2 regions of the Lelliottia sp. RD5 genome follow, and region 2 is predicted to be linked to the other one. Evidence: predicted binding sites of a transcription regulator. Region 2 holds the regulator's gene; the other holds the start of a gene.
What was found. Region 2 encodes Fur, which represses iron uptake genes when iron is present. Its sites were predicted from a motif close to ATAATAATGAGAACNACTATCAA; they were not measured.

Region 1: the regulator Fur is predicted to act here: its motif matches at 2,131-2,153, upstream of feoA (ferrous iron transporter A).

What each region holds. Positions count from the first base shown of each region.
Region 1 covers NZ_JBVYHQ010000012.1:63,777-68,162, reverse strand. The annotation lists gene feoB (Fe(2+) transporter permease subunit FeoB) at 1-1,831, opposite strand, end outside; gene feoA (ferrous iron transporter A) at 1,862-2,089, opposite strand; gene AC0LWE_RS21820 (Tex family protein) at 2,364-4,386, opposite strand, start outside.
Region 2 covers NZ_JBVYHQ010000001.1:1,473,753-1,478,138, reverse strand. The annotation lists gene glnS (glutamine--tRNA ligase) at 1-739, shown strand, start outside; gene chiP (chitoporin ChiP) at 1,181-2,578, shown strand; gene chiQ (ChiQ/YbfN family lipoprotein) at 2,632-2,961, shown strand; gene fur (ferric iron uptake transcriptional regulator) at 3,096-3,542, opposite strand; gene fldA (flavodoxin FldA) at 3,834-4,364, opposite strand.

The DNA of each region.
Region 1 (4,386 bases), on a different contig from region 2:
CGCCGAGATGGAATTCCGCTGGGTTGAACGCCTCTTCCTGAATATTTTCTGCCGTGTAGAGCGTGTTCAGCGTACCGACGACCACCTCTTTCGCCATCGCGCCGGTGAATAGCCCCACGGTCGCTTGCCAGTTGTCTTCGTGGACGCCAATCGGTTTGAACAGCGGAGTAATGACACGGCTGACGGAGGCCAGGGCGGAGTCGTTGATGTTATCTGCGGCTTTGCCATCGAGCGTGAAGCTGTTCAACGCACTCAGGAAAATGCTGACAATCACGATCACTTTACCTGCACGTAAAACAAAGCCTTTCAGGCGCTGCCAGGTTTGGATCAGCAGGCTTTTCACGTGCGGAACGTGATAAACCGGCAGTTCCATCACAAAGGGTGACGCTTCGCCGCGCATGATGGTGTGTTTGAGCATCAGACCCGTGAGAATTGCCATCACGATGCCGAGTATATACAGCGAGAAGACCGCCAGCGCGCCTTGCTGGCCGAAGAAGGCCGCAGCAAATACGGCAAAAATGGCCAGGCGCGCACCGCAAGACATAAACGGTGCCATCATGATGGTCATCAAGCGCTCGCGAGGCGCATCCAGCGTACGCGCGCCCATCACCGACGGCACGTTACAGCCAAATCCAACAATCAGTGGAACGAAGGATTTACCCGGTAAACCGAGCGCTTGCATCAGACGATCCATGACGAATGCCGCGCGGGCCATATAACCTGAATCCTCAAGGAAAGAGAGGAACAGATACATCATGCCAATTTGCGGTACTAACGGCAGTACGGTGTTAACCCCGCCGCCAATCCCCTGAGCCAGGAAAATGGTCAACCATTCCGGGAAGTGCAGCGTGTAGCCAACCCATTGCAGCCCGTGAATAAAGATAGCCACCGACCCCACATCAAACAGCGGTTGTAACGCCCCACCAATGTTAATGGCCAGCAGGAACATCAAATACATCACCAGCAGGAATACCGGCAGGCCGAGAAAACGGTTCAGAATAATTCTATCGACAGCTGCGGTGAAACGGCTGTGTTCCGCCGTCAGCGTGTTACTGACCACTTCGCAAATGGCGGCAATACTTTGATAGCGCGCATCGGCAATATGCAGCGCCGGATCGTCGAGTTGTTCATTGAGTCGCGCGAGGGAAATATCCAGCTTCTGCGCGGCATCGCCAGCGTAGCGACGGCTATAAATATCACCTTCCAGCATTTGCAGGCCGAGCCAGCGGCGCTGTTTTTGCGGCATCGTCTGCGCCATTTCCTGCGCCAGATAATCGGCTTCTTGCAGCAGTGGTTTTGCGTAATGTACCAGCTCAAGATCGGTATTTTGCGAGTGACGATCGACGGCCAGCTTTAAGGCATCAATACCCCGTGCGCGGGTCGACACCAGCGGCACAACCGGGCAGCCAAGGCGAGCGGAAAGCGCGTCGATGTCGATGCGAATTTGCTGTTTTTCTGCCAGGTCGAGCATGTTTAGCGCAACGATGCACGGGATGCCCAGCTCGAGCAGTTGCAGCGTCAGGTAAAGGTTACGTTCGAGATTGGACGCATCGACGACGTTAATCAGTAAATCCGCATCGCCACTCAAAATATAGTGGCAGGCAATTTGCTCATCGAGCGAGGTCTGCGACGAGATCGTGGTTAACGAATAGGTCCCGGGCAGATCAACGAGTGTGACGAGATTGTCGGTCGTTGAAAAATGACCTTCTTTACGTTCGACCGTTACGCCAGCCCAGTTTCCCACGCGCTGACGTGCGCCGGTTAACTGATTGAATAACGTGGTCTTGCCGGAATTAGGATTACCAATTAAGCCAATGGTTAATTTTTTCATTGTTGTAGACTCGGAATAACGACTGGCGATTTATCGGGTTAAGGCTTCGACTTCTAATAAGGCGAGGTCTTTTTTGCGCAGGACCAGATTAACGCGTCGGGTTTCGATATGAACTGGATCGCCCAACGGCGCAATGCGAACGACCTGGAAGGACGAGCCAGGCAACATGCCTAATGACAGCAGTTTCTGACGATAGGCCGGGCTAATTTCGCGGGAAAAACCGGTAATTTTCCAGGCACTGTCTGGTGTGAATTGCATAGACACCACTTTCACCGAAGGTTAAATAATCAACAGATGCAATGATAATGAGAATGGTTTCTACCAGCAATATTTAAAATGTGACGTAATGTTGTTATGGCTATTAATTCGCGGACAGTTTGACCTTGCTCAATATTTAATGATTTTGCAGGTGAGAGAGAAATCACTTATTTGTTAACGAGGTGATAATTGTCGGTTTAAATACGGATATGCAATCGGTTCCACATTGCATAAATAACCCTCCGCCTTTTCAGGAGGAGGGTGAGATGCAGAATTAACGCTTTTTACCCATCGCCGCAGCGAGCGCATCCATCATCGCGCTGTTGCCTGCGGGCTGGGCGTCGCGACCGCGCGGTTGCGCCGGTTTTGCCGCCGGGCGTGCCTGTTCGCGTGCACCACTGCCGTTGCCACGGCGTGCGTTGGTTTCGCCAGGCTGCTCATCCAGACGCATTGTCAGCGCGATACGCTTACGCGGCATATCCACGTCGAGCACTTTCACCTTCACGATGTCGCCCGCTTTCACTACGGTATGCGGATCCTGAACAAACTTATCCGCCAGGGAAGAAATATGGACCAGACCGTCCTGATGCACGCCGATATCGACAAACGCGCCAAAGTTGGTGACGTTAGTGACTGCGCCTTCCAGAATCATGCCAGGCAGCAGATCTTTCATCGTCTCCACACCTTCAGCAAATTTCGCCGTTTTAAACTCAGGACGCGGGTCGCGGCCAGGTTTTTCCAGCTCTTTGATGATGTCAGTAACGGTCGGGATACCAAATCGCTCATCGGTGAAATCGACGGCTTTCAGGTTGCGCAGTTCCGCGCTGTTGCCCATCAGATCTTTCAGCGCTTGCTGCGTGACGGCCAAAATGCGTTCCACCACCGGATACGTTTCCGGGTGAACCGTTGAGGCATCCAGCGGGTTATCGCCGTGGTTGATACGCAGGAAGCCCGCGCACTGTTCAAAGGCTTTTGGCCCGAGACGGCTGACGTTGAGTAACTGCTGACGGTTCTGGAACTGTCCGTTCTCATCACGCCAGGAGACGATATTTTGCGCCATCATGCGCGTCAGCCCAGCCACACGGGTGAGCAGCGCGACGGACGCGGTGTTCAGATCCACGCCAACGGCGTTCACGCAGTCTTCCACTACCGCATCCAGCTTACGCGCCAGCTGGGTCTGGCTGACGTCGTGCTGGTACTGACCCACACCGATAGATTTCGGATCGATCTTCACCAGCTCGGCCAGCGGATCCTGTAAACGACGGGCGATAGAGACGGCGCCGCGAAGGGAAACGTCCAGATCCGGGAATTCCAGCGCAGCCAGTTCGGACGCGGAATAGACCGATGCCCCCGCTTCGCTCACGATCACCTTCTGTGCGGTGACTTTCGGGAACTGTTCCTGTACGTCCAGGAAGAAACGCTCGGTTTCACGGGATGCCGTGCCGTTACCAATCGCCACCAGCTCGACGTTATGTTTCTCGCACAGCGCCGCCACGGCCACGGCGGCTTTTGCTGCCTGACCGGTATGCGGATAAATCGTGTCGGTGGAGACCAGCTTGCCGGTGGCGTCAACGACAGCCACTTTCACGCCGGTACGCAGGCCGGGATCGAGACCCATCGTGGCGCGCAGGCCCGCCGGAGCGGCCATCAACAGATCATGCAGGTTACGGGCAAAGACATTGATGGCTTCGTCTTCAGCGCGTTCGCGCACGGTGCCCATCAGTTCAGTTTCAAGGTGCATCAGCACTTTGATACGCCACGTCCAGCTCACCACGCCTTTACGCCAGCTATCAGCGGGCGCGTTATTCAGGCGCAGGCCAAGATGGTCGGTGATGATCTGCTCGCAATAGCTCTCTTTCGGCGGCTCATCAAACTGCGGATCGGCATTGAGAGAAAGCTGCAGGATGCCTTCGTTACGGCCACGGAACATTGCCAGCGCACGGTGCGATGGCGCGGTAGAAATCGGTTCGTGATGATCGAAGTAGTCGCGGAATTTCGCGCCTTCCTCTTCTTTACCGCTGACCACTTTTGCGACGATGTGCGCGTTCTTCCACAGATAATCACGCACTTTTGACAGCAAAGCGGCGTCTTCGGCGAAGCGCTCCATCAGAATATAACGGGCGCCATCGAGGGCGGCTTTGGTGTCCGCGACGCCTTTGTCAGCGTCAATGAATTTGGCGGCTTCCGTTTCAGGATCGTGCGACGGTGTGTTCCACAGCAGATCGGCCAGCGGCTCAAGGCCCGCTTCAATCGCGATCTGCCCACGGGTGCGGCGTTTCGGTTTATACGGCAGATAG
Region 2 (4,386 bases):
CATCAAGCGTATCGGCGTGACCAAGCAAGACAACACCATCGAGATGGCGTCGCTGGAATCCTGTATTCGCGAAGATTTGAACGAAAACGCGCCGCGCGCAATGGCCGTTATCGATCCGGTTAAACTGGTTATCGAAAACTATCCGCAGGGCGAAAGCGAGCTGGTGACGATGCCTAACCATCCGAGCAAACCGGAAATGGGTAGCCGCGAAGTGCCATTCAGCGCAGAACTCTGGATCGACCGCGCCGATTTCCGCGAAGAAGCCAACAAACAGTACAAACGTCTGGTGATGGGCAAAGAAGTGCGCCTGCGCAATGCCTACGTGATCAAAGCTGAACGCGTAGAAAAGGACGCAGAAGGCAATATCACGACGATTTTCTGCAGCTATGACGCCGAAACCCTCAGCAAAGATCCGGCGGATGGCCGTAAAGTGAAAGGCGTTATTCACTGGGTCAGCGCTGCGCACGCGCTGCCGGTTGAAATTCGTCTTTACGATCGTCTGTTCAGCGTGCCGAATCCGGGCGCTGCGGAAGATTTCCTGGCGACGATCAATCCGGAATCACTGCTGATCAAACAGGGCTACGCTGAGCCGTCACTGAAAAATGCTGAAGCCGGCAAGGCTTACCAGTTTGAGCGTGAAGGCTACTTCTGTCTCGACAGCCGTTATGCAACCGCTACCAAACTGGTCTTTAACCGTACGGTCGGTCTGCGTGACACCTGGGCGAAAGCTGGCGAGTAATCCAGGTCAATGAGAGACAAACGCCGCATATTGCGGCGTTTTTTTTGCTTGTCGATCAGGCTGTTAGTATTTCATCGAAAAAAAAGATGCCTAAAAATAAGGTCAATGAGCTGCTACTTATTTTATTAAATAAAATTTGATGCGTATGAGAAGAGTAGAATAAAACGGTGTAATCGCTATCAATAATTATTAGTGATTGAATTTAGTTGATTTTTTAATGACAAAACCCTTCCTGATGTATATGTTACAAATCACTACCAATTATGTGCACTTCGTCATAATCCTGCATTTTGCCCACTGAAAAGCATTGATAATTCGCGTCGCGAAAAATAGTCTACAGACGGTAGTTAATTCGAGGGTATTTATAACTACCCCTGACCGTTTGGTCTTTTTAGATTTTTCGCCGTTTAAGGCGCTTTAATTCGTCAAAGAGGAACAACTATGCGTACGTTCAGTGGCAAACGTAGTGCGCTGGCGCTGGCTATTGCCGGTGTGACAGCAATGTCTGGCTTTATCGCTTCTCCGCAGGCTCAGGCAGCAGGCTTTATCGATGATTCCACGCTCACGGGCGGTATCTATTACTGGCAGCGTGAACGTGACCGTAAAGACGTCACCGAAGACAAATACAAAACCAACCTGTCCCATTCCACCTGGAACGCCAATCTTGATTTCCAGTCTGGTTACGCTGCGGACATGTTCGGGCTGGATATTGCGGCGTTTACTGCCATCGAGATGGCGGAAAATGGCGACAGCGCCCACCCGAACGAAATTGCGTTCTCCTCCAGTAACAAAGCCTACAAAGAAGACTGGTCGGGTGATAAGAGTGGAATCAGCCTCTACAAAGCGGCCGCTAAATTCAAATACGGTCCGGTTTGGGCACGCGGTGGCTATATTCAGCCAACCGGTCAGACGCTGTTAGCCCCACACTGGAGCTTTATGCCAGGGACGTATCAGGGCGCTGAAGCCGGAGCAAACTTTGACTATGGCGATGCGGGCGCGTTGAGTTTCTCCTATATGTGGACCAACGAATATAAAGCGCCATGGCACCTTGAGATGGACAAGTTCTACCAGAATGACAAGAAAACCAAAGTCGAGTATCTCCACTCGTTAGGGGCGAAATATGACTTTAAAAACGATTTAGTGCTGGAAGCGGCGTTTGGTCAGGCAGAAGGATACGTGGATCAGTACTTCGCCAAAGCCAGCTATAAATTCGATATCGTTGGCGGCCCGCTGTCGACCAGTTATCAGTTCTACGGTACGCGTGACAAAGTCAGCGATGGCGGTGTGAACGATCTGTATGACGGCACGGCATGGCTTCAGGCGCTGACCTTTGGCTACAAAATCGGGCAGGTTGATTTACGCCTGGAAGGGACATACGTGAAGGCCGAAGGTCAGCAGGGCTACTTCCTGCAGCGTATGACGCCGACCTACGCATCTTCAAATGGTCGCCTGGATATCTGGTGGGATAACCGTTCGGATTTCAACGCCGATGGCGAGAAAGCCGTATTCTTCGGTGCCATGTATGACCTGAAAAACTGGAATCTGCCGGGCTGGGCAGTTGGCGCATCTTACGCGTATGCATGGGACGCAAAACCTGCGGATATGGCGACGCCGGACGCTTACTACGATCCGAACTATCGCCTGAAAGAATCCTCATACAGCCTCGATGCCATCTACACCCTTCAGGACGGTCGCGCGAAGGGCACGATGTTTAAACTGCACTTCACTCAATACGACAACCATTCCGACATTCCAAGCTACTCGGGCGGTTACGGCAACATCTTCCAGGACGAGCGTGACGTGAAATTCATGGTCATCGCACCCTTCACCATTTTCTGATGAACACGCCGGCGGGATGATTCCCCCATCCCGCCGGAATGGAGACTGATATGTTGAAAAAATGTGTTATCGTCGCGATGCTTGCATCGGGACTGGTCGCCTGCGCACAGCCGCAAGCACCAAAAGAAGACTCACGACTGAAAGAGGCCTACAGCGCCTGTATTAACACCGCCGAAGGATCGCCAGAAAAAATTGAAGCCTGCCAGAGCGTGCTGAATGTGCTGAAAAAAGAGAAAGCGCACGAGCAGTTTGCGACGCAGGAAAATGTGCGGGTGCTGGATTACCAGGCCTGTATTCAGGCGCGTCAAACCGGCAATGATCAGGAAGTGGCAAAGCGTTGTGACAAGATCTGGCAGGAGATTCGCAGCAATAACACTAAGTAATTCTCTTTTGCCACGCCCGGTTGTGCGCCATCCTGATGCGAGTTGGATGGCGCACAACCGGGTTTTTTATTTTTAGCAGGTCTAGCAGGCAAAAAAAAGCCAACCGTCAGGTTGGCTCAGAGTATGCAAGACGATTATTTGGTGTCGTGCGCGTGATCGTTTTCGCGGCAATCGCCTTCAGCACAGTGACCGTAGAGGTACAGGCTGTGGTTGGTCAGACGGATACCATGACGAGTGGCAATCTCACGCTGACGAGATTCGATAGATTCATCGCTAAATTCAATCACCTTGCCGCAATCCAGGCAGATGAGGTGATCGTGGTGATGCTGTTGTGTCAGTTCGAAAACGGATTTACCGCCTTCAAAATTATGACGGGTGACAATCCCGGCGTCATCAAATTGGTTCAGAACGCGATAAACGGTCGCCAGGCCAATCTCTTCGCCCATGTCGATCAGACGTTTATACAAGTCTTCCGCACTGACATGGTGATTGTCCGGCCCTTGCAGTACTTCCAGAATTTTTAAACGAGGAAGCGTAACTTTCAGGCCAGCCTTCTTTAATGCGGTATTGTTGTCAGTCATGCGGAATCTGTCCTGTTGCTAAACGATTCACTTCTAAAGAAGAAGTGACAGAAAATGCACTTGGGATAATGCGTTTCATTATAGAACTGCCATGCCTAAATGAAAACTGCAAGTCTCAAGCAAAGTATGCTTATAAAAACGTGGTATCGCCAACAAAGTTGAGCGAAGGCATCCACTTTAACCTGGGATATTGTACAGGTATGAAAGCAAAAGTTAAAAATTTGTAGCAATTATTTTAATTGGAATTACCTATCAATGCGGCGCAACAGTTTTGCAGCGCCGCACGATCAATCAGGCATTCAGGATATCGTCGAGGTGAAGTTCTTCGCGGATCTGCTTAACCCATTTGTCTACGCGTTCTGCGGTGAGTTCTGGTTGACGGTCTTCGTCAATCGCCAGGCCCACAAAATGATCGTCATCCGCAAGGCCTTTAGACGCTTCAAAGTGATAACCCGCCGTTGGCCAATGACCGACAATCGCCGCGCCGCGCGGTTCGATGATGTCGCGAATGGTGCCCAGCGCATCACAGAAGTACTCTGCGTAATCTTCCTGGTCACCGCAACCGAACAGCGCGACCAGCTTACCGTTAAAGTCGACTTCTTCCAGCGTTGGGAAGAAATCGTCCCAGTCACACTGTGCTTCGCCGTAGTACCAGGTTGGAATGCCCAGCAGCAGAATATCGTAACCTTCGAGATCTTCTTTACTGCTCTTCGCAATGTCATGGACGTCGGCAACGTCTTTACCTAGCTGTTTTTGAATGTTTTTTGCGATGTTTTCGGTATTACCGGTATCGCTGCCGAAGAAAATGCCGATGATTGCCATGAGTAAAATAACCTCTTGAAAC